One region of the Lysinibacillus sp. JK80 genome, then DNA from elsewhere that is predicted to be linked to it. Evidence: a T-box and tRNA genes for the amino acid it is inferred to sense, from the RefSeq annotation. Region 1 holds a T-box; the other holds one or more tRNA genes.
What was found. The T-box of region 1 lies ahead of alaS (alanine--tRNA ligase). A T-box ahead of a tRNA ligase gene usually reads a tRNA of that ligase, here a tRNA-Ala.
Positions count from the first base shown of each region.

Region 2: it encodes a tRNA-Ala, which carries the amino acid that the T-box ahead of alaS (alanine--tRNA ligase) is inferred to sense. The anticodon was not compared.

Region 1 covers NZ_CP058997.1:3,102,890-3,113,997, reverse strand. Annotated here, with positions in the region: gene hisA (phosphoribosylformimino-5-aminoimidazole carboxamide ribotide isomerase) at 1-268, opposite strand, end outside; gene recD2 (SF1B family DNA helicase RecD2) at 458-2,890, shown strand; gene hpaB (4-hydroxyphenylacetate 3-monooxygenase, oxygenase component) at 3,014-4,447, shown strand; M-box (ykoK) riboswitch at 4,505-4,670, shown strand; gene corA (magnesium/cobalt transporter CorA) at 4,916-5,881, shown strand; T-box leader at 5,950-6,165, shown strand; gene alaS (alanine--tRNA ligase) at 6,253-8,913, shown strand; gene HXV90_RS15645 (IreB family regulatory phosphoprotein) at 9,002-9,268, shown strand; gene ruvX (Holliday junction resolvase RuvX) at 9,271-9,687, shown strand; gene HXV90_RS15635 (DUF1292 domain-containing protein) at 9,706-10,014, shown strand; gene HXV90_RS15630 (DUF1292 domain-containing protein) at 10,359-10,886, shown strand; gene mltG (endolytic transglycosylase MltG) at 11,036-11,108, shown strand, end outside.
Region 2 covers NZ_CP058997.1:2,963,092-2,974,199, forward strand. Annotated here, with positions in the region: gene aceA (isocitrate lyase) at 1-805, opposite strand, end outside; gene HXV90_RS14840 (LytTR family DNA-binding domain-containing protein) at 1,020-1,691, shown strand; rRNA gene rrf (5S ribosomal RNA) at 1,801-1,916, opposite strand; rRNA gene HXV90_RS14850 (23S ribosomal RNA) at 1,987-4,914, opposite strand; tRNA gene HXV90_RS14855 (tRNA-Ala) at 5,005-5,080, opposite strand; tRNA gene HXV90_RS14860 (tRNA-Ile) at 5,093-5,169, opposite strand; rRNA gene HXV90_RS14865 (16S ribosomal RNA) at 5,264-6,815, opposite strand; tRNA gene HXV90_RS14870 (tRNA-Ala) at 6,959-7,034, opposite strand; tRNA gene HXV90_RS14875 (tRNA-Pro) at 7,055-7,131, opposite strand; tRNA gene HXV90_RS14880 (tRNA-Arg) at 7,141-7,217, opposite strand; tRNA gene HXV90_RS14885 (tRNA-Leu) at 7,226-7,314, opposite strand; tRNA gene HXV90_RS14890 (tRNA-Gly) at 7,320-7,394, opposite strand; tRNA gene HXV90_RS14895 (tRNA-Leu) at 7,432-7,516, opposite strand; tRNA gene HXV90_RS14900 (tRNA-Lys) at 7,534-7,609, opposite strand; tRNA gene HXV90_RS14905 (tRNA-Thr) at 7,617-7,692, opposite strand; tRNA gene HXV90_RS14910 (tRNA-Val) at 7,696-7,771, opposite strand; rRNA gene rrf (5S ribosomal RNA) at 7,782-7,897, opposite strand; rRNA gene HXV90_RS14920 (23S ribosomal RNA) at 8,014-10,941, opposite strand.

The DNA.
Region 1 (11,108 bases):
GAGCATTGTCAGCTGTAATGCCACCACCTATTTGCAAGCCTTGAGGATAGGCTGTTAAAGCGGATAGGGCAGCTTCTTCATTACCAGAGCCTAGCATAATAACGTGTCCACCTGTTAAACGATCTTGGGCAAACATTTGTGCATAGTGGCTAGCATCATGTTGAGAAATAAAGTTTTCTACAACTGCTTGATTTGTATATCCCAAAGTGCTACCTACAATTTGCTTTACTTTGCCATCGTGTAAATCGATGCAAGGTCTAAATTCCAATAATTTCACAATCCTTCCGTGCAACTAATTCATATTAATCATAGCATGGAACGGAGGATAAAGGCAGAGAATTGTCATTTGTCAAAATAATGTAAAAATAACAAAGTGGATATATTTTTGTCTGCGATATTTTCATGTGGCTATGGTAAAATAAAAAGATTGAAAACTATAAGAAAGGACGGACCGAACATGACAGATCATTTAGATTTATTTGAACTCAATAAATTTTTTATACTCGGACGTCCGATCGTCTCTATCTTTCATAATGCGCAAAATATGTATTCGATTGTACGTGTGAAAATTCAAGAGACGAATTTGCAATATGAAGATAAAGAGATTATTGTTGTTGGTTATTTTCCCCCACTACAAATGGATGAACAATATCGATTTACTGGTATTTTAAAACAGCATCCTAAATACGGTGCTCAATTTCAAATTGAGACATTTACAAAAGAGGTACCTGCAACTGAGCAAGGAATTATTCATTATTTATCTAGTGACCTCTTCGTAGGGATCGGGAAAAAAACAGCTGAAACGATTGTTGAAAAACTAGGTGCTAATGCACTCCGTGTTATTTTAGAAGATCCTAGTGCCCTCGATGCTGTTCCGCGTCTATCCGCTGAAAAAAAAGAAGTCATTCACCGCACCATTGAGCAAAACTTAGGCTTAGAGCGGGTCATGATTCAATTGAATGAGTGGGGATTTGGTCCACAGCTTGGGATGAAGATTTATCAAACCTATCGAACAGAAGCCATTGAATTACTGACAGAAAATCCATACCGCTTGATTGAAGATGTGGAAGGGGTGGGTTTCTTTCGAGCCGACGAGCTAGGTGCGAAATTAGGTATAACTGGTAAACATCCTGATCGTGTCAAAGCAGCGATTTTACATATTTTAAATACAGCAGCTTTATCGGATGGACATGTTTATCTAGATGCAGAACAGGTTTTACCGCTCGTTAAGGAAATGCTTGAACAAAGCCAACGACAGGAGATACCATTCGAGGATATTTCTCAAGCCTGTATCGGACTCCGTGAAGAAGGCAAAATTTGTGGTGAAGAGACAAGGTTATATCTGCCATCACTCTATTTTTCGGAGGTAGGGATTGCATCGAAAATCTTATCGCTTATCGAGCGGAATAATAAGGCTGAACATTTTAGTAAAGATGAAATTCGAAAAGCCATTGGAGAAACAGAGGAGCTACTCAATGTTACCTATGCAGAAACACAAGCGAATGCCATCGAACAGGCTTTAAATTCAGCTGTTATGATTTTAACGGGTGGTCCTGGTACGGGGAAAACCACTGTTGTACGGGGAGTCGTAGAAGTTTATGCAAAGCTTCATGGGCTATCCTTAAATCCAAAAGAGTATGCTCAAAAAGAGGAGCCTTTTCCGATTATTCTTTGTGCGCCGACTGGACGTGCTGCTAAACGATTAGCCGAATCAACAGAGCTTCCTGCGATGACCATCCATCGACTGCTCGGTTTTACAGGGCAAGAAAAAGAGGAAGAAACAGAGCGGGAAGTAACAGGTAAGCTGATTATCGTGGATGAAATGTCAATGGTTGATACATGGCTTGCCCATCAATTATTAAAAGCTTTACATGAAGATGTTCAAGTTGTCTTTGTTGGAGACCAGGATCAGCTTCCACCAGTAGGTCCAGGACAGGTGTTAAAGGATTTATTAGCATCCAAGCAGCTACCAACTGTCGAGCTAACAGATGTTTATCGACAAGCAGAAGGCTCAACGATTATTGAACTTGCGCATCAAATAAAAAAAGGAACGATTCCACAAGAGTTAACAGCTAAAACCTCTGATCGTTCGTTTATTAAGGCTTCAGCAGACCAAGTTGCCAACGTTGTAACTCAAGTTGTCAAAAGTGCTGTCGCAAAGGGCCAGGAAATCCGTAATATTCAAGTGTTGGCGCCCATGTATAAAGGACCAGCTGGTATAGATAATTTAAATAAAATGATTCAAGAGCTTATTAACCCAAATGATACTGGCACACGAAAAGAGCTAGTCTTTGGGGATGTCACCTATCGAATAAAGGATAAAGTTCTTCAGCTTGTCAATCAACCTGAAAGCAATGTCTTTAATGGAGATATGGGTGAGGTCATTAGTATTATTAAGGCGAAGGAGACGATCGAAAAACAAGATTTACTGATCGTATCCTTTGATGGCATTGAAGTGACCTATCAACGAAGCGACCTCAATCAATTGACACTAGCTTATTGTTGCTCCATCCATAAATCACAGGGCTCTGAGTTTCAAACGGTCATTATGCCAGTGGTTAGAGGGTATTCCAAAATGTTACGGCGTAATCTTTTATACACAGGTATTACACGTGCTAAAAACTTTTTGATTTTATGTGGTGAACCAGATGTGCTTGCGGATGGTTTACAACGTACAGATGACCTTCAGCGTTTCACCTCTTTACGTGCAAGACTTAACCCAATGGAAATTGAGGAAGAACTTGTGGAAGTCGAGGCAGTGCCAGTAGATAATGAAGGGATGCAGGAGCCTGTTTCCGTTGAACAAAAGCTAACAGTAGAAACAGCCCCTTATATTCATCCAATGATTGGTATGAATGATGTCTCTCCATATGATTTTTTGGATGAATAAAATATATATTCCCGATTAGACTGTCTAATCGGGTTTTTCTAATTGATGTATCGTCACCTAATATTTGGACATTTCATATACTAGATGAGTACAAAAACATAGGGAATGTATAGGGGTGACAGCATGCCAATAATGACAGGGCAACAGTATATTGAACGAATTGATGCTTTAAAAACGTATATTTCGATAGATGGGAAAGTCGTGACAGGAAAGGTGTCAGAACATCCTGCCTTTAAAGGAATTATCCAGAGTCAAGCGAAACTTTTTGATTTACAACATCAAGAGGCACTTCTTGAAAAAATGACCTATGAATCGCCAACTAGTAAACAGAAAGTTGGCATGTCATTTCTTCAAGTATTGACGCCAGAAGATCTTGTGAAGAGGCGCCAAGCGGCAAGGGAATGGGCATTATCTTCTCAAGGCTTTATGGGGAGAAGCCCTGATTATATGAATACAACATTAATGGCCCTTGCATCAGCGTCAGATTTTTTAAAAGAGAAGCCAAATTGTTTCCCAGAGCATTTGCTAAAGTTCTATGAGTATGCTCGCGAGAATGATATTACGATAACACATACCTTTATCGAACCACAGGTAAATCGCAAGCGCTTTTACTATGAGGATGAAGAAGTAACCATTGCAGCTAAAATCATTGGGAAAACAAGTGAGGGCTTAGTCATTAAAGGAGCAAGATTACTAGCGACACAGGGTGGCATAACAGATGAGCTTCTTGTTTTATCAACAAATGGCTATGATGAGGGAAAAGGTTTCGGGTTTTCTATTCCAAGTAACACGCAAGGCTTAAAGTTTTTATGTCGGCAATCATTTGTAGGCGGAGATTCTACCTTTGATTATCCGTTAAGTGCACGTTTTGAAGAAATGGATGCAATCGTTGTGTTTGATGATGTAGTTGTCCCGTGGGAACGGGTATTTTATTACGAAAATGTTGAAGTGGCCAATCAATTTATGAATGTTAGTGGCTTCCAAGCGTATACTTTGCATCATGTGCTGTCACGTCAAATTGCTAAGACGGAATTCATCCTAGGGGTTGTACAAATGATTGTGGATTCCATAAATATTGGGGATTACCAACATGTCCATCAAAACGTGGTAGATGTCATCGTAGCATTAGAAACGATGAAAGCATTGCAATTAAAATCAGAAATTGAGGCACAAAGGGATTCCTTTGGCTTTATCAGACCAGACCAATCCACATTACAGGTCGCTATTCATATTTTCCCGAAAGTATATCCTACCTTTACAGATATCATACAGCAACTGGGAGCAAGTGGATTAATGTCCATACCGAGTGCAAAAGCTTTTGCAACGGATGATGGGGATCTTGATCATTATCTGCAATCATTTCAAGACAAAGGGGAAGAGCGAGTAAAGAAATTCCGTTTAGCTTGGGATTTAACGATGAGTAGTTTTGGCACAAGACAGACATTGTATGAACGCTTTTTCTTTGGTGATCCTGTACGTTTATCTAGCCTGCTCTATCAATCTTATCAACGAGAGCATTTAGTGCAAAGAGTGGAAGACTTTTTGAAAAATGATTGATAGAAAGTTTGACAGTTGTGAAACTATCCGTTATCATTTACAGGAATAAAAAAATAAGACTCCCTTCGTTAGGTGAGGCTCCTATGCTGGAGATACGCTACTACCCAAAAATGTCGAGAGACGCCAATGGGTCAACAGAAATCATCGAAATAAGGTGTTTTTTAACGTAGCTGGACATATTCCTATGCCGCATAGTGCTAAAACTCAACGTTTGAAGGTAACAAGCATGCAATGTATTTTATTGCTATTTTTTGATATGTGTATTCAACACGCCTTCATTCGTAGAAGGCGTGTTTTTGTTATGGAAGGAAGGTGATGAGAAATGGATAGTAGTCCTGAACCGAATAAGTATCATTTAGGCAAACGGAAACACATAAAAAGTCATCGATTTCTGATCACCGATGCAGACAAAGGGTGATTAAGGATGACCTTTTGTTTCCCTCAATAACAAACACGAGGTGAAATGCAATGATTAAAATCCACTATTATAATAGCAGCAGTAAGACAGTCCAACATGATTTCAATATGATTGATTTACAACTCCCTATTCATAATGAAGATTTATTATGGGTAGATTTATATGCCTATAGTTATAATGAATTGAATAATATAGCTGATGTATTTGGCTTTCATCCACTAGCAGTTGAAGATTGCTTACATGAAGGCTCACGTCCAAAAATGGATAGTTATGGTGATTATAAATTTTTTGTGCTCCATGCACCAATTTATAATGAGAAAAGTAACAATGAAATTACAACCGTTGAGTTAAATATTTTTATGGGACCAAACTATATTGTGACTGTGCATAAGCAAAAGTTGCAATGGCTAGGAAAAATGGAAAATGTTTGTGTCAATAGCCCAAGATATTTGGAAAAGGGTACTGATTTTTTATTGCATACAATTATTGACGGTATTACAGACGAATATTTCCCAGTATTAGAACGAATTCGCGCGCGTATAGATGAACTAGAAGAAGAAATTTATGATTATCAACCAAAAGTGGTGACAGAGGAATTTCTTGCATTGAAGCGGACAATTATTTTAATTCGTCAGGCCATTATGCCACAAAGAAGAATTTTTTCTACAATCAATGGCCAGTGGAAATTTGACATTCAAGAAGAAAATATTCCATTCTATAAAGATTTGAATGACCATCTAGAACGTATTGTCGACTCCACAGAGACATATCGCGATTTAGTGAACAGCACGCTTGATACGTATTTTTCAATTATCAGTGGGAAATCCATTGAAAAGCTGAATTTATTAACGGTCATTTCGACAATTATGTTACCACTATCAGTAATTACTAGTTTTTTTGGAATGAATGTACCTTTACCTTATCAAGATACCCCTTATACAACTATTGCAATTAGCGCCTTCTTAGTTTTCTTTACATGGGGTATGTGGATATATTTCAAAAAAATGATTGCTTAGTTAGTGTTAGTCAGACTAGTACTAATTGACAGCGCAATAGATTTTTTTTATAATTTTCGATAGAAAAAGTAAAAACGATGATGGAAAAAGTACGTATTTGTGTGTGCACAAGAAAGGGATTTCTAGGCTGAAAAAATCCTCACAACAGCAAATGCCGAAAGCTACTCCAGAGTGCAGCTAATCCCTGCCGTTCACTGACGTTACAAGTGCTAAAGAGGTAAGTAAGGTTTTTACTTACAACTAGGGTGGTACCGCGAGACTAATGACAAGTCCTCGTCCCTTTTTGGGGATGAGGGCTTTTTTTATTTTCTTCGGTAAATCGCAGGATTCGTATCGTGATTTTACAATATAAAATAGGAGGAATTTATCCAATGAAAGCAGTAGATATTCGCCGTATGTATTTGGAATTTTTTAAAGAAAAGGGGCATCATCATGAGCCATCAGCACCACTTGTGCCAATAAATGATCCATCACTTCTTTGGATCAACTCAGGTGTTGCAACTTTGAAACCATATTTTGATGGCCGTATTATCCCTGATAATCCACGTATTACAAATGCACAAAAATCGATTCGTACCAACGATATTGAAAACGTTGGGAAAACAGCTCGACACCATACATTCTTTGAAATGTTAGGAAACTTCTCTATTGGTGACTACTTTAAAAAAGAAGCAATTCATTATGCTTGGGAGTTTTTAACAGATAAAAAATGGATGGGCTTTGATCCAGCGTTATTATCCATCACGATTCACCCAGAAGACCAGGAGGCATATGATGTTTGGCATCAGGAAATTGGTATTCCAGAAGAACGTTTAATTCGTTTAGAAGGGAACTTCTGGGATATAGGAGAAGGCCCATCTGGTCCGAACTCAGAGATTTTTTATGATCGCGGCGTAGAATACGGCTCAGATGAAAATGACCCTGAAATGTATCCAGGAGGAGAAAATGAGCGTTACCTAGAAATTTGGAACCTTGTGTTCTCTCAATTTAACCATAATCCTGATGGCACTTACACGCCACTACCAAAGCAAAATATTGATACAGGTATGGGCTTAGAGCGTATTGTGTCCGTCGTGCAAAATGTACCAACAAACTTTGATACTGATTTATTTATGCCAATTATTGAAAAAATCGAGGAGTTTGCCAATCGTAAATATAAACGACCTGGCGAAGTAGACTTAAATGAAATCTTTGGCTCAGATGAAGATATTAATACACCATTTAAAGTGATTGCAGACCATATCCGTACAGTAGCATTTGCTATAGGCGATGGTGCCCTGCCTTCAAATGAAGGCCGTGGCTATGTATTACGTCGCTTACTACGTCGTGCCGTTCGCTATGCTAAACAAATTGGTATTGAAAAACCATTTATGTTTGAACTTGTACCAACTGTGGGTAAAATTATGGAAGACTTCTATCCAGAAGTTACAGAGAAATGCGAATTTATTCAACGTGTCATTAAAAATGAAGAAATTCGTTTCCACGAAACATTAGATGGTGGTTTAGCTATCTTTAATGAAGTAGTGGAATCTCAAAAAGCAGCTGGTCATGATTACATCCCAGGAGCAGATGCTTTCCGTTTATATGATACTTATGGTTTCCCAATCGAGCTAACGGAAGAATATGCAGAGGAAGTAGGCATGAAAGTAGATCATGAAGGTTTTGAGGCAGCGATGGAAGAGCAACGTGAACGCGCGCGTGCTGCACGACAAGATGTTGATTCGATGCAAGTACAGAATGAAGTATTAGCAAACTTAACGGTTGCAAGTGAATTTGTTGGCTATGATACGTTAAGTGTTAATACTGAAATCGCTGCAATGATCGTCAATGGTCAAGTTGCGAAAGTCGCTTCGGAAGGTCAGGAAGCATTGGTTATTTTAGCGAAGACACCATTCTACGCTGAAATGGGTGGTCAAATTGCTGATAGTGGTACTATTTCAAATGATAGCTTTACGGCTGTTGTAAAAGATGTTCAAAAAGCACCGAATGGTCAACCGCTTCATACAGTAGTAGTTGAATCTGGGGAAATGCATGTGGAAGATGCAGTGCAAGCAGTGGTCAATCGTGATGACCGTAATTTAATCATTAAAAACCATACGGCAACACATATTATGCAACGTGCATTAAAAGATGTGCTAGGTGATCATGTGAACCAAGCTGGATCATATGTAGGACCTGATCGTTTACGTTTTGATTTCTCTCACTTTGGTCAAGTTACAAAAGAAGAATTACAGCAAATTGAACGTATTGTAAATGAAAAAGTGTGGGATGATATAGAGGTCGTTATTGAAGAAAAAGGTATTGATGAAGCAAAAGCAATGGGTGCTATGGCATTATTCGGTGAAAAATATGGAGATGTTGTACGTGTAGTATCCATCGGAGATTATTCGATTGAGCTATGTGGTGGTATCCATGTTAAACGCTCTTCTGAAATTGGCTTCTTTAAAATTGTTTCAGAAGGTGGTATCGGTGCAGGTACTCGTCGTATTGAAGCTGTTACAGGAAAAGTTGCTTATGAAGCAGTAAAAGAAGAAGAAGCATTATTAAATGATGCAGCGACATTATTAAAAGCAAATGCTAAAGATATTGTCACAAAAGTACAGGCATTACAAGCAGACTACAAAGAATTACAACGTGAAAACGAAGCATTATCTCAAAAAATCGCCAATGCACAGGCAGGGGCAGTTGTTGATGCCGCTCAAACAATTGGAGATGTGACAGTGCTATCTACAAAAGTGGAAGCGAAGGATAACAATCAACTCCGTCAAATGATGGATGACCTGAAAGCAAAAATGCCAAAAGCAGTCATTGTTCTTGGAGCAGTTGATGGTGAAAAAGTTATGTTATGTGCTGGTGTTTCAAAAGAATTAGTTGGTGGCAATTACCATGCAGGGAATATTGTGAAAATGGTTGCGGAAGCATGTGGTGGTAAAGGTGGCGGTCGTCCAGATATGGCGATGGCAGGTGCAAAAGATGCATCAAAACTTGATGAAGCACTACTTTCTGTGTATGATTATGTTAAATCCATTTAATTAATTCACCAAAACATGTTATAATAAAGAGAAATTGGAGATGAGCTTGTTTGCACATCTCCTTATTTCTGAAAGCGAGGTGCTGGTCATGAGTTCATTTGATCAAACGATGAAATTTAATTTTCCAGAAGAATCAATGGAACAGGAAGTCAAGCAGGTAATGTTGAAAGTTCATTCTTCATTAGAGGAAAAGGGATATAACCCTATCAATCAGATTGTTGGTTACTTACTTTCTGGTGATCCGGCGTATATTCCTCGCCATCAGGATGCTCGTAATTTAATTCGCAAGCTTGAGCGTGACGAAATTCTAGAGGAGCTTGTTAAATTTTATATCAAAAAGAATAACGAGGACTAGAAATGAGAATTATGGGATTAGACGTTGGGTCAAAAACTGTGGGTGTTGCTGTAAGTGATGCACTTGGTTGGACCGCCCAAGGTATTGAAACCGTAAAAATTGATGAAGCTAATGGTGAGTTCGGTATTGACCGTATCGCTGAGCTAGTAAAGGAATATACTATAACAGAATTTGTTGTAGGTTTTCCAAAAAACATGAATAATACGGTTGGACCGCGTGGAGAGGCTTCTGAGAACTATAAAAAGCTATTAGAAGAGCATTTCTCACTACCGGTCAAATTATGGGATGAACGTTTAACGACGATGGCTGCTGAACGTATGCTGATCGAAGCGGACGTGAGTCGCAAAAAGCGCAAGCAGGTCATTGATAAAATGGCAGCTGTGATGATTTTACAAGGCTACTTAGATAGCAAAAATTAATTGATGAGGTGACAATGCATGGCACACGAGCATAACCATGAAGAAGAACTACATGTTCAACACATTACAGTGATTGACGAAAACGGAAACGAGCAGCTTTGTGAAGTGATTCACGTTCATGAATCTCCAGAGTTTGGCAAATCATATGTGTTTTACTCAATGGTAGGCGCAGAGGAAGATGAAGATGGCTCAGTTGAAATCTTTGTATCTTCATTTGTACCATCTGAAAATGGTGAAGATGGTGAATTAACACCAATCGAAACTGAAGCAGAGTGGGATATGGTAGAGGACGTTTTAAACGCTTTAGAGGATGAAAACGAAGACTAATCTTCTAACTCAAAGCTTGGAACAAGGATCGCAGCTTGCAGTCCTTGTTCCTTTTTTATTGAAGCTTTTCTAATGTAGAAGGATTGTTAAATTGAAGAATGAATGCATTGTAGATGTGTGAATTTGATCCACAATTGTTGGGAAACGTTCATAAAGTTTGTGGATTCGCTTAGAAATAGAGTGTAACCGCTCCAAGCCCCACTCCAAACATCGAGAACCTGCTCAAAGGTAGAGAAGAAATGCAGGGAAAACTTGCTCAAAATAGGAGAAGCTATTCTAAAGTGTCTAACCTCAAAAAAACGATATAATAAATGACATCAAATTGTCATAAAGGAGGAAACAGAATGAATGAAGAAACGCAAGAATTTATGATCATTGGGAAAGATGGTAAGGAACAGCAGTGTCGTGTGGTCTTTACCTTTGATGCGGAGGACAAGTCCTATGTGTTATTTTCCCTTCTAGATGAAACCGGTCAAGAAATTCCAGGAGACCTTTCCGCGATGACTTTTGATTATGATGACAATACAGGTGAGATGACAAATTTACAGCCTGTTGAAACAGATGCCGAATGGGAAATGATTAATGAAGTGGTGTTAACATTACTTGATGAATTTGAAGAAGAACCACAGCTAATTACTGTGACAGACGAAGAAGGAAAAGATCAAGTGTGCGAAGTCATTCATACATTTTCATCTGAGCAATTCGGTAAATCGTATGTATTATATGTGCCAGCAACAGATGAACCGATTGATGAGCGTGATATTTTTGCAGCCCAATATATAGCTGGAAATGAAGGCCAGATTGAAGAGTTATACCCGATTGAGTCAGATGAAGAATGGGAATTTGTAGAAGAAGTATTAAACACTTTATAGGATAAACTATTTCTAGAATGCTCAAAAATCTGCTAACGAAAGTTGTTGGCAGATTTTTTACATATGTAATTTCTCCTGAATTGTCGATTTCTGTTTGTCGTGAAAGTTGATTTCTAGTATGATATTGAATAGTGATAGGGGGGAAACCCGTGGATAACGGTTCAAAAAAACAAGAAATGTTTTCAAAAATGCAAGAAAGAAAATCTGAGGTAAAAATGGTGA
Region 2 (11,108 bases), 140 kb from region 1:
GAGCAATTGCTTGTTTGATTCCAGCTTTTGTACGGAAGAAGCCTTCAGGTGTGCGTTCACCAGTGATGAATTCTGCATCACGTGGATCAATATCTGATGTAACCATATCAGCAGCATCAGCATCTGTACGTGCAATTAAAATTGTATCTACACCCATAACATCTGTTGCTAAACGTGCAGCTACTAAGTTACGAACAGCATTTTGTGTTGGAAGTAATACTTTACCTCCAAGGTGTCCACATTTCTTTTCAGATGCTAATTGATCTTCTAAGTGAACACCCGCTGCTCCTGCTTCAATCATACCTTTTACAAGCTCGAATACGTTTAGAGGCCCACCAAAACCTGCTTCTGCGTCTGCTACGATTGGCGCGAACCAATCAAATTGATCAACACGTCCTTCAGCATGATCAATTTGATCTGCACGTTGAAGCGCTTGATTAATTCGTTTTACTACTGCTGGTACAGAGTTAGCTGGATATAATGATTGGTCAGGATACATTTGACCAGACAGGTTTGCATCAGCAGCTACTTGCCAGCCTGATAGATAGATAGCCTTTAATCCAGCTTTTACTTGTTGTACTGCCTGATTCCCCGTTAATGCCCCCAATGCATTGATAAACGGTTCCTCATGTAATGAATTCCAAAGTCGAGTAGCACCTTTTTGTGCTAGTGTTTGTTCAATTACTACTGTCCCCTGTAATTTAACAACTTCTTCAGCTGAATATGTGCGTTCAATACCAGCCCAACGTGGGTTTTCAGCCCATTGTTTTTCTAAAGCTTCGATTCTTTCTTGACGAGTTGACATATTGAAATTCCACCTTCCCCTTTGTGTACAATATACTCTGTTAAAAAACTTTTAATTATCTGTTCCATAACAGGTTTATTTGTTGTAAATTAATATATAACAGACTATTTGAATTTTCATTATTTTTCGATAAAAGATCAAATTTTAAGGATAAAACTACCTTTTTTGACGATGAAATTTGGAAGACTGTTTACAAACAAGGGGGATATTCACAATGAACAATGAGTTAAATTCTTTCGTAAAAGATATTTCGCAACAATATATTTTTATGTTGAAAGACTGGATACCTGCTGATTCATCCATTGCTATTGCTGTTGAAAATGCTTATGTTTATTTTCACTCTGGTCACCAAAGTATTCATTTAGAGATAGGTCAACAAGTATTACCTGGGAGTATTGCCGACCAAGTGTTAAAGACTCAAAAAAAAACAGATGCTATTTTAGATAATTCCCTTTTCGATACGCCATATTATGGCATTGGTTATCCCATATACATTCAAAATAAGCCTGCTGCTCTCGTCATTGTCCTACCGTCATCATTTACAGCAAAAAGAGCAGAACCATTTCAATTTTTAACTGGAAAGCAAGAGGAGGAATGGAATCCTGTAGCAATTAATAAAATATCTCATATTGAAAGCCTACAGAAAAAAACATGGTTTTATGTAGAGGGGGATCAGTATAAAACAAGTATTACACTTAAAGAACTTCAATTACGATTACCATCATATTTTATTCGTATCCATAGATCTTACATTGTAAATATACATTTCATAAAAAAAATGGCACGTGATTTAACGTCAAATTTTATTGTCACTTTAATTGATGGAAGTGAGTTACCAGTAAGTCAATCTTATTTAAATGATCTTCGGAGTGCTCTTGAGTTTTAGTATATACGGCTGTCTTTTTCCGGGGACAGCCTACTTTAAACTATCTTCTTAATTTGAGACAACAAAAAAGCAAAAAAGATCAGAGAATTTATTCTCTGATCTTTCTTTTGCCTAGCGACGTCCTACTCTCACAGGGGGAAGCCCCCAACTACCATCGGCGCTAAAGAGCTTAACTTCCGTGTTCGGTATGGGAACGGGTGTGACCTCTTTGCCATCATCACTAGACTTTGTATTTAATTGAAAGATTTGTTCTTTCAAAACTGGATAAACGGTGCATTGAATGTTTTAAACTTTTTTGGTTAAGTCCTCGATCGATTAGTATTCGTCAGCTCCATGTGTCACCACACTTCCACCTCGAACCTATCTACCTCATCGTCTTTGAGGGATCTTACTTACTTGCGTAATGGGAAATCTCATCTTGAGGGGGGCTTCATGCTTAGATGCTTTCAGCACTTATCCCGTCCACACATAGCTACCCAGCGATGCCTTTGGCAAGACAACTGGTACACCAGCGGTGTGTCCATCCCGGTCCTCTCGTACTAAGGACAGCTCCTCTCAAATTTCCTACGCCCACGACGGATAGGGACCGAACTGTCTCACGACGTTCTGAACCCAGCTCGCGTACCGCTTTAATGGGCGAACAGCCCAACCCTTGGGACCGACTACAGCCCCAGGATGCGATGAGCCGACATCGAGGTGCCAAACCTCCCCGTCGATGTGGACTCTTGGGGGAGATAAGCCTGTTATCCCCGGGGTAGCTTTTATCCGTTGAGCGATGGCCCTTCCATGCGGAACCACCGGATCACTAAGCCCGTCTTTCGACCCTGCTCGACTTGTAGGTCTCGCAGTCAAGCTCCCTTGTGCCTTTACACTCTACGAATGATTTCCAACCATTCTGAGGGAACCTTTGGGCGCCTCCGTTACCTTTTAGGAGGCGACCGCCCCAGTCAAACTGTCCGCCTGACACTGTCTCCTGCCCCGCTAAGGGGCATGGGTTAGAATTTCAATACAACCAGGGTAGTATCCCACCGACGCCTCCTTCGAAGCTGGCGCTCCGAGATCTCTGGCTCCTACCTATCCTGTACAAGTTGTACCAAAATTCAATATCAGGCTACAGTAAAGCTCCACGGGGTCTTTCCGTCCTGTCGCGGGTAACCTGCATCTTCACAGGTACTATAATTTCACCGAGTCTCTCGTTGAGACAGTGCCCAGATCGTTACGCCTTTCGTGCGGGTCGGAACTTACCCGACAAGGAATTTCGCTACCTTAGGACCGTTATAGTTACGGCCGCCGTTTACTGGGGCTTCAATTCGCAGCTTCGCTTGCGCTAACCACTCCTCTTAACCTTCCAGCACCGGGCAGGCGTCAGCCCCTATACGTCACCTTACGGTTTTGCAGAGACCTGTGTTTTTGCTAAACAGTCGCCTGGGCCTATTCACTGCGGCTCTCATGCGCTTGCACGCTCAAGAGCACCCCTTCTCCCGAAGTTACGGGGTCATTTTGCCGAGTTCCTTAACGAGAGTTCTCTCGCACACCTTAGGATTCTCTCCTCGACTACCTGTGTCGGTTTGCGGTACGGGCACCTCTCACCTCGATAGAGGCTTTTCTTGGCAGTGTGAAATCAGGAACTTCGTCCATACGGACTCGCCATCACAGCTCAACGTTACAGTGTGCGGATTTGCCTACACACACGCCTTACTGCTTGGACGCGCACAACCAACGGCGCGCTTACCCTATCCTACTGCGTCCCCCCATTTCTCAAACGGTGAGGAGGTGGTACAGGAATATCAACCTGTTGTCCATCGCCTACGCCTATCGGCCTCGGCTTAGGTCCCGACTAACCCTGAGCGGACGAGCCTTCCTCAGGAAACCTTAGTCATACGGTGGACGGGATTCTCACCCGTCTTTCGCTACTCATACCGGCATTCTCACTTCTAAGCGCTCCACCAGTCCTTCCGATCTGACTTCAACGCACTTAGAACGCTCTCCTACCACTGACATCATAGATGTCAATCCACAGCTTCGGTGAATCGTTTAGCCCCGATACATTTTCGGCGCAGCGTCACTCGACCAGTGAGCTATTACGCACTCTTTAAATGATGGCTGCTTCTAAGCCAACATCCTGGTTGTCTGTGCAACGCCACATCCTTTTCCACTTAACGATTACTTTGGGACCTTAGCTGGTGGTCTGGGCTGTTTCCCTTTTGACTACGGATCTTATCACTCGCAGTCTGACTCCCGTGTATAAATATCTGGCATTCGGAGTTTGTCTGAATTCGGTAAACCGGGATGGCCCCCTAGTCCAAACAGTGCTCTACCTCCAGTATTCTCATCACGAGGCTAGCCCTAAAGCTATTTCGGAGAGAACCAGCTATCTCCAAGTTCGATTGGAATTTCTCCGCTACCCACACCTCATCCCCGCACTTTTCAACGTGCGTGGGTTCGGGCCTCCAGTAAGTGTTACCTCACCTTCACCCTGGACATGGGTAGATCACCTGGTTTCGGGTCTACGACCACGTACTATTTCGCCCTATTCAGACTCGCTTTCGCTGCGGCTCCGCCTTCTAAAGCTTAACCTTGCACGTAATCGTAACTCGCCGGTTCATTCTACAAAAGGCACGCTATCACCCATTAACGGGCTCTAACTACTTGTAGGCACACGGTTTCAGGATCTCTTTCACTCCCCTTCCGGGGTGCTTTTCACCTTTCCCTCACGGTACTGGTTCACTATCGGTCACTAGGTAGTATTTAGCCTTGGGAGATGGTCCTCCCGGATTCCGACGGAATTTCACGTGTTCCGCCGTACTCAGGATCCACTCAGGAGAGAACGAACTTTCGACTACAGGGCTTTTACCTGCTCTGGCGGACCTTTCCAAGTCGCTTCATCTAACTCGCTCTTTTGTAACTCCGTATAGAGTGTCCTACAACCCCAAGAGGCAAGCCTCTTGGTTTGGGCTCTTCCCGTTTCGCTCGCCGCTACTCAGGGAATCGATTTTTCTTTCTCTTCCTCCAGGTACTTAGATGTTTCAGTTCCCTGGGTCTGCCTTCAAGACGCTATGTATTCACGTCAAGATACTACGCGATTAAACGTAGTGGGTTCCCCCATTCGGAAATCTCCGGATCAAAGCTCACTTACAGCTCCCCGAAGCATATCGGTGTTAGTGCCGTCCTTCTTCGGCTCCTAGTGCCAAGGCATTCGCCGTGCGCCCTTAATAACTTAACCAAGTTATTAAGCCTATAAAAAAACTTAAAAAATAAATGTATTTGTTACAATTTCAATGTCGTTTTATCCAGTTTTCAAAGAACAAAAAAATGGTGGAGCCTAGCGGGATCGAACCGCTGACCTCCTGCGTGCAAGGCAGGCGCTCTCCCAGCTGAGCTAAGGCCCCAAGAGGTATATATGGTGGGCCTAAATGGACTCGAACCATCGACCTCACGCTTATCAGGCGTGCGCTCTAACCAGCTGAGCTATAGGCCCTCTTGGAAGTTTTATTAAATTTCATAAACCTTCAAAACTGAACGCAAAACGTAATCTTACAAACCCAAGGTTTGTATTCCGAAATAATCCTTAGAAAGGAGGTGATCCAGCCGCACCTTCCGATACGGCTACCTTGTTACGACTTCACCCCAATCATCTATCCCACCTTCGGCGGCTGGCTCCAAAAGGTTACCTCACCGACTTCGGGTGTTACAAACTCTCGTGGTGTGACGGGCGGTGTGTACAAGGCCCGGGAACGTATTCACCGCGGCATGCTGATCCGCGATTACTAGCGATTCCGGCTTCATGTAGGCGAGTTGCAGCCTACAATCCGAACTGAGAACGACTTTATCGGATTAGCTCCCTCTCGCGAGTTGGCAACCGTTTGTATCGTCCATTGTAGCACGTGTGTAGCCCAGGTCATAAGGGGCATGATGATTTGACGTCATCCCCACCTTCCTCCGGTTTGTCACCGGCAGTCACCTTAGAGTGCCCAACTAAATGATGGCAACTAAGATCAAGGGTTGCGCTCGTTGCGGGACTTAACCCAACATCTCACGACACGAGCTGACGACAACCATGCACCACCTGTCACCGTTGCCCCCGAAGGGGAAACTATATCTCTACAGTGGTCAACGGGATGTCAAGACCTGGTAAGGTTCTTCGCGTTGCTTCGAATTAAACCACATGCTCCACCGCTTGTGCGGGCCCCCGTCAATTCCTTTGAGTTTCAGTCTTGCGACCGTACTCCCCAGGCGGAGTGCTTAATGCGTTAGCTGCAGCACTAAGGGGCGGAAACCCCCTAACACTTAGCACTCATCGTTTACGGCGTGGACTACCAGGGTATCTAATCCTGTTTGCTCCCCACGCTTTCGCGCCTCAGCGTCAGTTACAGACCAGAAAGTCGCCTTCGCCACTGGTGTTCCTCCAAATCTCTACGCATTTCACCGCTACACTTGGAATTCCACTTTCCTCTTCTGCACTCAAGTCCCCCAGTTTCCAATGACCCTCCACGGTTGAGCCGTGGGCTTTCACATCAGACTTAAAGGACCGCCTGCGCGCGCTTTACGCCCAATAATTCCGGACAACGCTTGCCACCTACGTATTACCGCGGCTGCTGGCACGTAGTTAGCCGTGGCTTTCTAATAAGGTACCGTCAAGGTACAGCCAGTTACTACTGTACTTGTTCTTCCCTTACAACAGAGTTTTACGATCCGAAAACCTTCTTCACTCACGCGGCGTTGCTCCATCAGGCTTTCGCCCATTGTGGAAGATTCCCTACTGCTGCCTCCCGTAGGAGTCTGGGCCGTGTCTCAGTCCCAGTGTGGCCGATCACCCTCTCAGGTCGGCTACGCATCGTCGCCTTGGTGAGCCGTTACCTCACCAACTAGCTAATGCGCCGCGGGCCCATCCTATAGCGACAGCCGAAACCGTCTTTCAGTCTTTCACCATGAAGCAAAAGAGATTATTCGGTATTAGCCCCGGTTTCCCGGAGTTATCCCAAACTATAGGGTAGGTTGCCCACGTGTTACTCACCCGTCCGCCGCTAACGTCAAAGGAGCAAGCTCCTTTTCTGTTCGCTCGACTTGCATGTATTAGGCACGCCGCCAGCGTTCGTCCTGAGCCAGGATCAAACTCTCCATAAAAGAAATTTGATTAGCTCAAATTGTTTTGCTGGCATCATGTTTGATGTCCAAAATTGTGTTTCGTTCACTAACCGAAGCTAGCTACTTAAAACTTTATTGATTACGTTTTGCTTGTTCAGTTTTCAAGGTTCATGTAATTGAATTGGTGGAGCCTAGCGGGATCGAACCGCTGACCTCCTGCGTGCAAGGCAGGCGCTCTCCCAGCTGAGCTAAGGCCCCATATTTTTATTTTTAGGAAATGGTCGGGAAGACAGGATTCGAACCTGCGACCCCTTGGTCCCAAACCAAGTGCTCTACCAAGCTGAGCTACTTCCCGTTGTTCTTATGGCGCGCCCGACAGGAGTCGAACCCATAACCTTCTGATCCGTAGTCAGACGCTCTATCCAATTGAGCTACGGGCGCATTTAAAATGGTGCCGAGGACCGGAATCGAACCGGTACGGTAGTCACCTACCGCAGGATTTTAAGTCCTGTGCGTCTGCCAGTTCCGCCACCCCGGCACATTTGGAGCGGAAGACGAGGTTCGAACTCGCGACCCCCACCTTGGCAAGGTGGTGTTCTACCACTGAACTACTTCCGCATGTGCATAAGCTTTTTTTATCTGGCAATGAAAATAATGGTGCGGGTGAAGGGAGTCGAACCCCCACGCCTTGCGGCGCTAGATCCTAAGTCTAGTGCGTCTGCCAATTCCGCCACACCCGCTTATTATTATTTATAAATGGTGAGCCATGAAGGACTCGAACCTTCGACCCTCTGATTAAAAGTCAGATGCTCTACCAACTGAGCTAATGGCTCGAAAAAATGGTGCCGGCTATAGGAATCGAACCCACGACCTACTGATTACAAGTCAGTTGCTCTACCTGCTGAGCTAAACCGGCATATGGTGGAGGATGACGGGCTCGAACCGCCGACCCTCTGCTTGTAAGGCAGATGCTCTCCCAGCTGAGCTAATCCTCCTGGGTATTATGCCTAGCGACGTCCTACTCTCACAGGGGGAAACCCCCAACTACCATCGGCGCTAAAGAGCTTAACTTCCGTGTTCGGTATGGGAACGGGTGTGACCTCTTTGCCATCATCACTAGACTTATTAAAAGACAAGATTTATTATACCATATTTCAGTATAAATGCAAGCTTTTTTTAAAAGCTTACTTGTTCTTTCAAAACTGGATAAACGGTGCATTGAATGTTTCAAACTTTTTTGGTTAAGTCCTCGATCGATTAGTATTCGTCAGCTCCATGTGTCACCACACTTCCACCTCGAACCTATCTACCTCATCGTCTTTGAGGGATCTTACTTACTTGCGTAATGGGAAATCTCATCTTGAGGGGGGCTTCATGCTTAGATGCTTTCAGCACTTATCCCGTCCACACATAGCTACCCAGCGATGCCTTTGGCAAGACAACTGGTACACCAGCGGTGTGTCCATCCCGGTCCTCTCGTACTAAGGACAGCTCCTCTCAAATTTCCTACGCCCACGACGGATAGGGACCGAACTGTCTCACGACGTTCTGAACCCAGCTCGCGTACCGCTTTAATGGGCGAACAGCCCAACCCTTGGGACCGACTACAGCCCCAGGATGCGATGAGCCGACATCGAGGTGCCAAACCTCCCCGTCGATGTGGACTCTTGGGGGAGATAAGCCTGTTATCCCCGGGGTAGCTTTTATCCGTTGAGCGATGGCCCTTCCATGCGGAACCACCGGATCACTAAGCCCGTCTTTCGACCCTGCTCGACTTGTAGGTCTCGCAGTCAAGCTCCCTTGTGCCTTTACACTCTACGAATGATTTCCAACCATTCTGAGGGAACCTTTGGGCGCCTCCGTTACCTTTTAGGAGGCGACCGCCCCAGTCAAACTGTCCGCCTGACACTGTCTCCTGCCCCGCTAAGGGGCATGGGTTAGAATTTCAATACAACCAGGGTAGTATCCCACCGACGCCTCCTTCGAAGCTGGCGCTCCGAGATCTCTGGCTCCTACCTATCCTGTACAAGTTGTACCAAAATTCAATATCAGGCTACAGTAAAGCTCCACGGGGTCTTTCCGTCCTGTCGCGGGTAACCTGCATCTTCACAGGTACTATAATTTCACCGAGTCTCTCGTTGAGACAGTGCCCAGATCGTTACGCCTTTCGTGCGGGTCGGAACTTACCCGACAAGGAATTTCGCTACCTTAGGACCGTTATAGTTACGGCCGCCGTTTACTGGGGCTTCAATTCGCAGCTTCGCTTGCGCTAACCACTCCTCTTAACCTTCCAGCACCGGGCAGGCGTCAGCCCCTATACGTCACCTTACGGTTTTGCAGAGACCTGTGTTTTTGCTAAACAGTCGCCTGGGCCTATTCACTGCGGCTCTCATGCGCTTGCACGCTCAAGAGCACCCCTTCTCCCGAAGTTACGGGGTCATTTTGCCGAGTTCCTTAACGAGAGTTCTCTCGCACACCTTAGGATTCTCTCCTCGACTACCTGTGTCGGTTTGCGGTACGGGCACCTCTCACCTCGATAGAGGCTTTTCTTGGCAGTGTGAAATCAGGAACTTCGTCCATACGGACTCGCCATCACAGCTCAACGTTACAGTGTGCGGATTTGCCTACACACACGCCTTACTGCTTGGACGCGCACAACCAACGGCGCGCTTACCCTATCCTACTGCGTCCCCCCATTTCTCAAACGGTGAGGAGGTGGTACAGGAATATCAACCTGTTGTCCATCGCCTACGCCTATCGGCCTCGGCTTAGGTCCCGACTAACCCTGAGCGGACGAGCCTTCCTCAGGAAACCTTAGTCATACGGTGGACGGGATTCTCACCCGTCTTTCGCTACTCATACCGGCATTCTCACTTCTAAGCGCTCCACCAGTCCTTCCGATCTGACTTCAACGCACTTAGAACGCTCTCCTACCACTGACATCATAGATGTCAATCCACAGCTTCGGTGAATCGTTTAGCCCCGATACATTTTCGGCGCAGCGTCACTCGACCAGTGAGCTATTACGCACTCTTTAAATGATGGCTGCTTCTAAGCCAACATCCTGGTTGTCTGTGCAACGCCACATCCTTTTCCACTTAACGATTACTTTGGGACCTTAGCTGGTGGTCTGGGCTGTTTCCCTTTTGACTACGGATCTTATCACTCGCAGTCTGACTCCCGTGTATAAATATCTGGCATTCGGAGTTTGTCTGAATTCGGTAAACCGGGATGGCCCCCTAGTCCAAACAGTGCTCTACCTCCAGTATTCTCATCACGAGGCTAGCCCTAAAGCTATTTCGGAGAGAACCAGCTATCTCCAAGTTCGATTGGAATTTCTCCGCTACCCACACCTCATCCCCGCACTTTTCAACGTGCGTGGGTTCGGGCCTCCAGTAAGTGTTACCTCACCTTCACCCTGGACATGGGTAGATCACCTGGTTTCGGGTCTACGACCACGTACTATTTCGCCCTATTCAGACTCGCTTTCGCTGCGGCTCCGCCTTCTAAAGCTTAACCTTGCACGTAATCGTAACTCGCCGGTTCATTCTACAAAAGGCACGCTATCACCCATTAACGGGCTCTAACTACTTGTAGGCACACGGTTTCAGGATCTCTTTCACTCCCCTTCCGGGGTGCTTTTCACCTTTCCCTCACGGTACTGGTTCACTATCGGTCACTAGGTAGTATTTAGCCTTGGGAGATGGTCCTCCCGGATTCCGACGGAATTTCACGTGTTCCGCCGTACTCAGGATCCACTCAGGAGAGAACGAACTTTCGACTACAGGGCTTTTACCTGCTCTGGCGGACCTTTCCAAGTCGCTTCATCTAACTCGCTCTTTTGTAACTCCGTATAGAGTGTCCTACAACCCCAAGAGGCAAGCCTCTTGGTTTGGGCTCTTCCCGTTTCGCTCGCCGCTACTCAGGGAATCGATTTTTCTTTCTCTTCCTCCAGGTACTTAGATGTTTCAGTTCCCTGGGTCTGCCTTCAAGACGCTATGTATTCACGTCAAGATACTACGCGATTAAACGTAGTGGGTTCCCCCATTCGGAAATCTCCGGATCAAAGCTCACTTACAGCTCCCCGAAGCATATCGGTGTTAGTGCCGTCCTTCTTCGGCTCCTAGTGCCAAGGCATTCGCCGTGCGCCCTTAATAACTTAACCAAGTTATTAAGCCTATAAAAAAACTTAAAAAATAAATGTGTTTGTTACAATTTCAATGTCGTTTTATCCAGTTTTCAAAGAACAAGTTTTGAAGTGTTTCATTCAGAAGAATGAACCTTCAAAACTGAACGCAAAACGTAATCTTACAAACCCAAGGTTTGTATTCC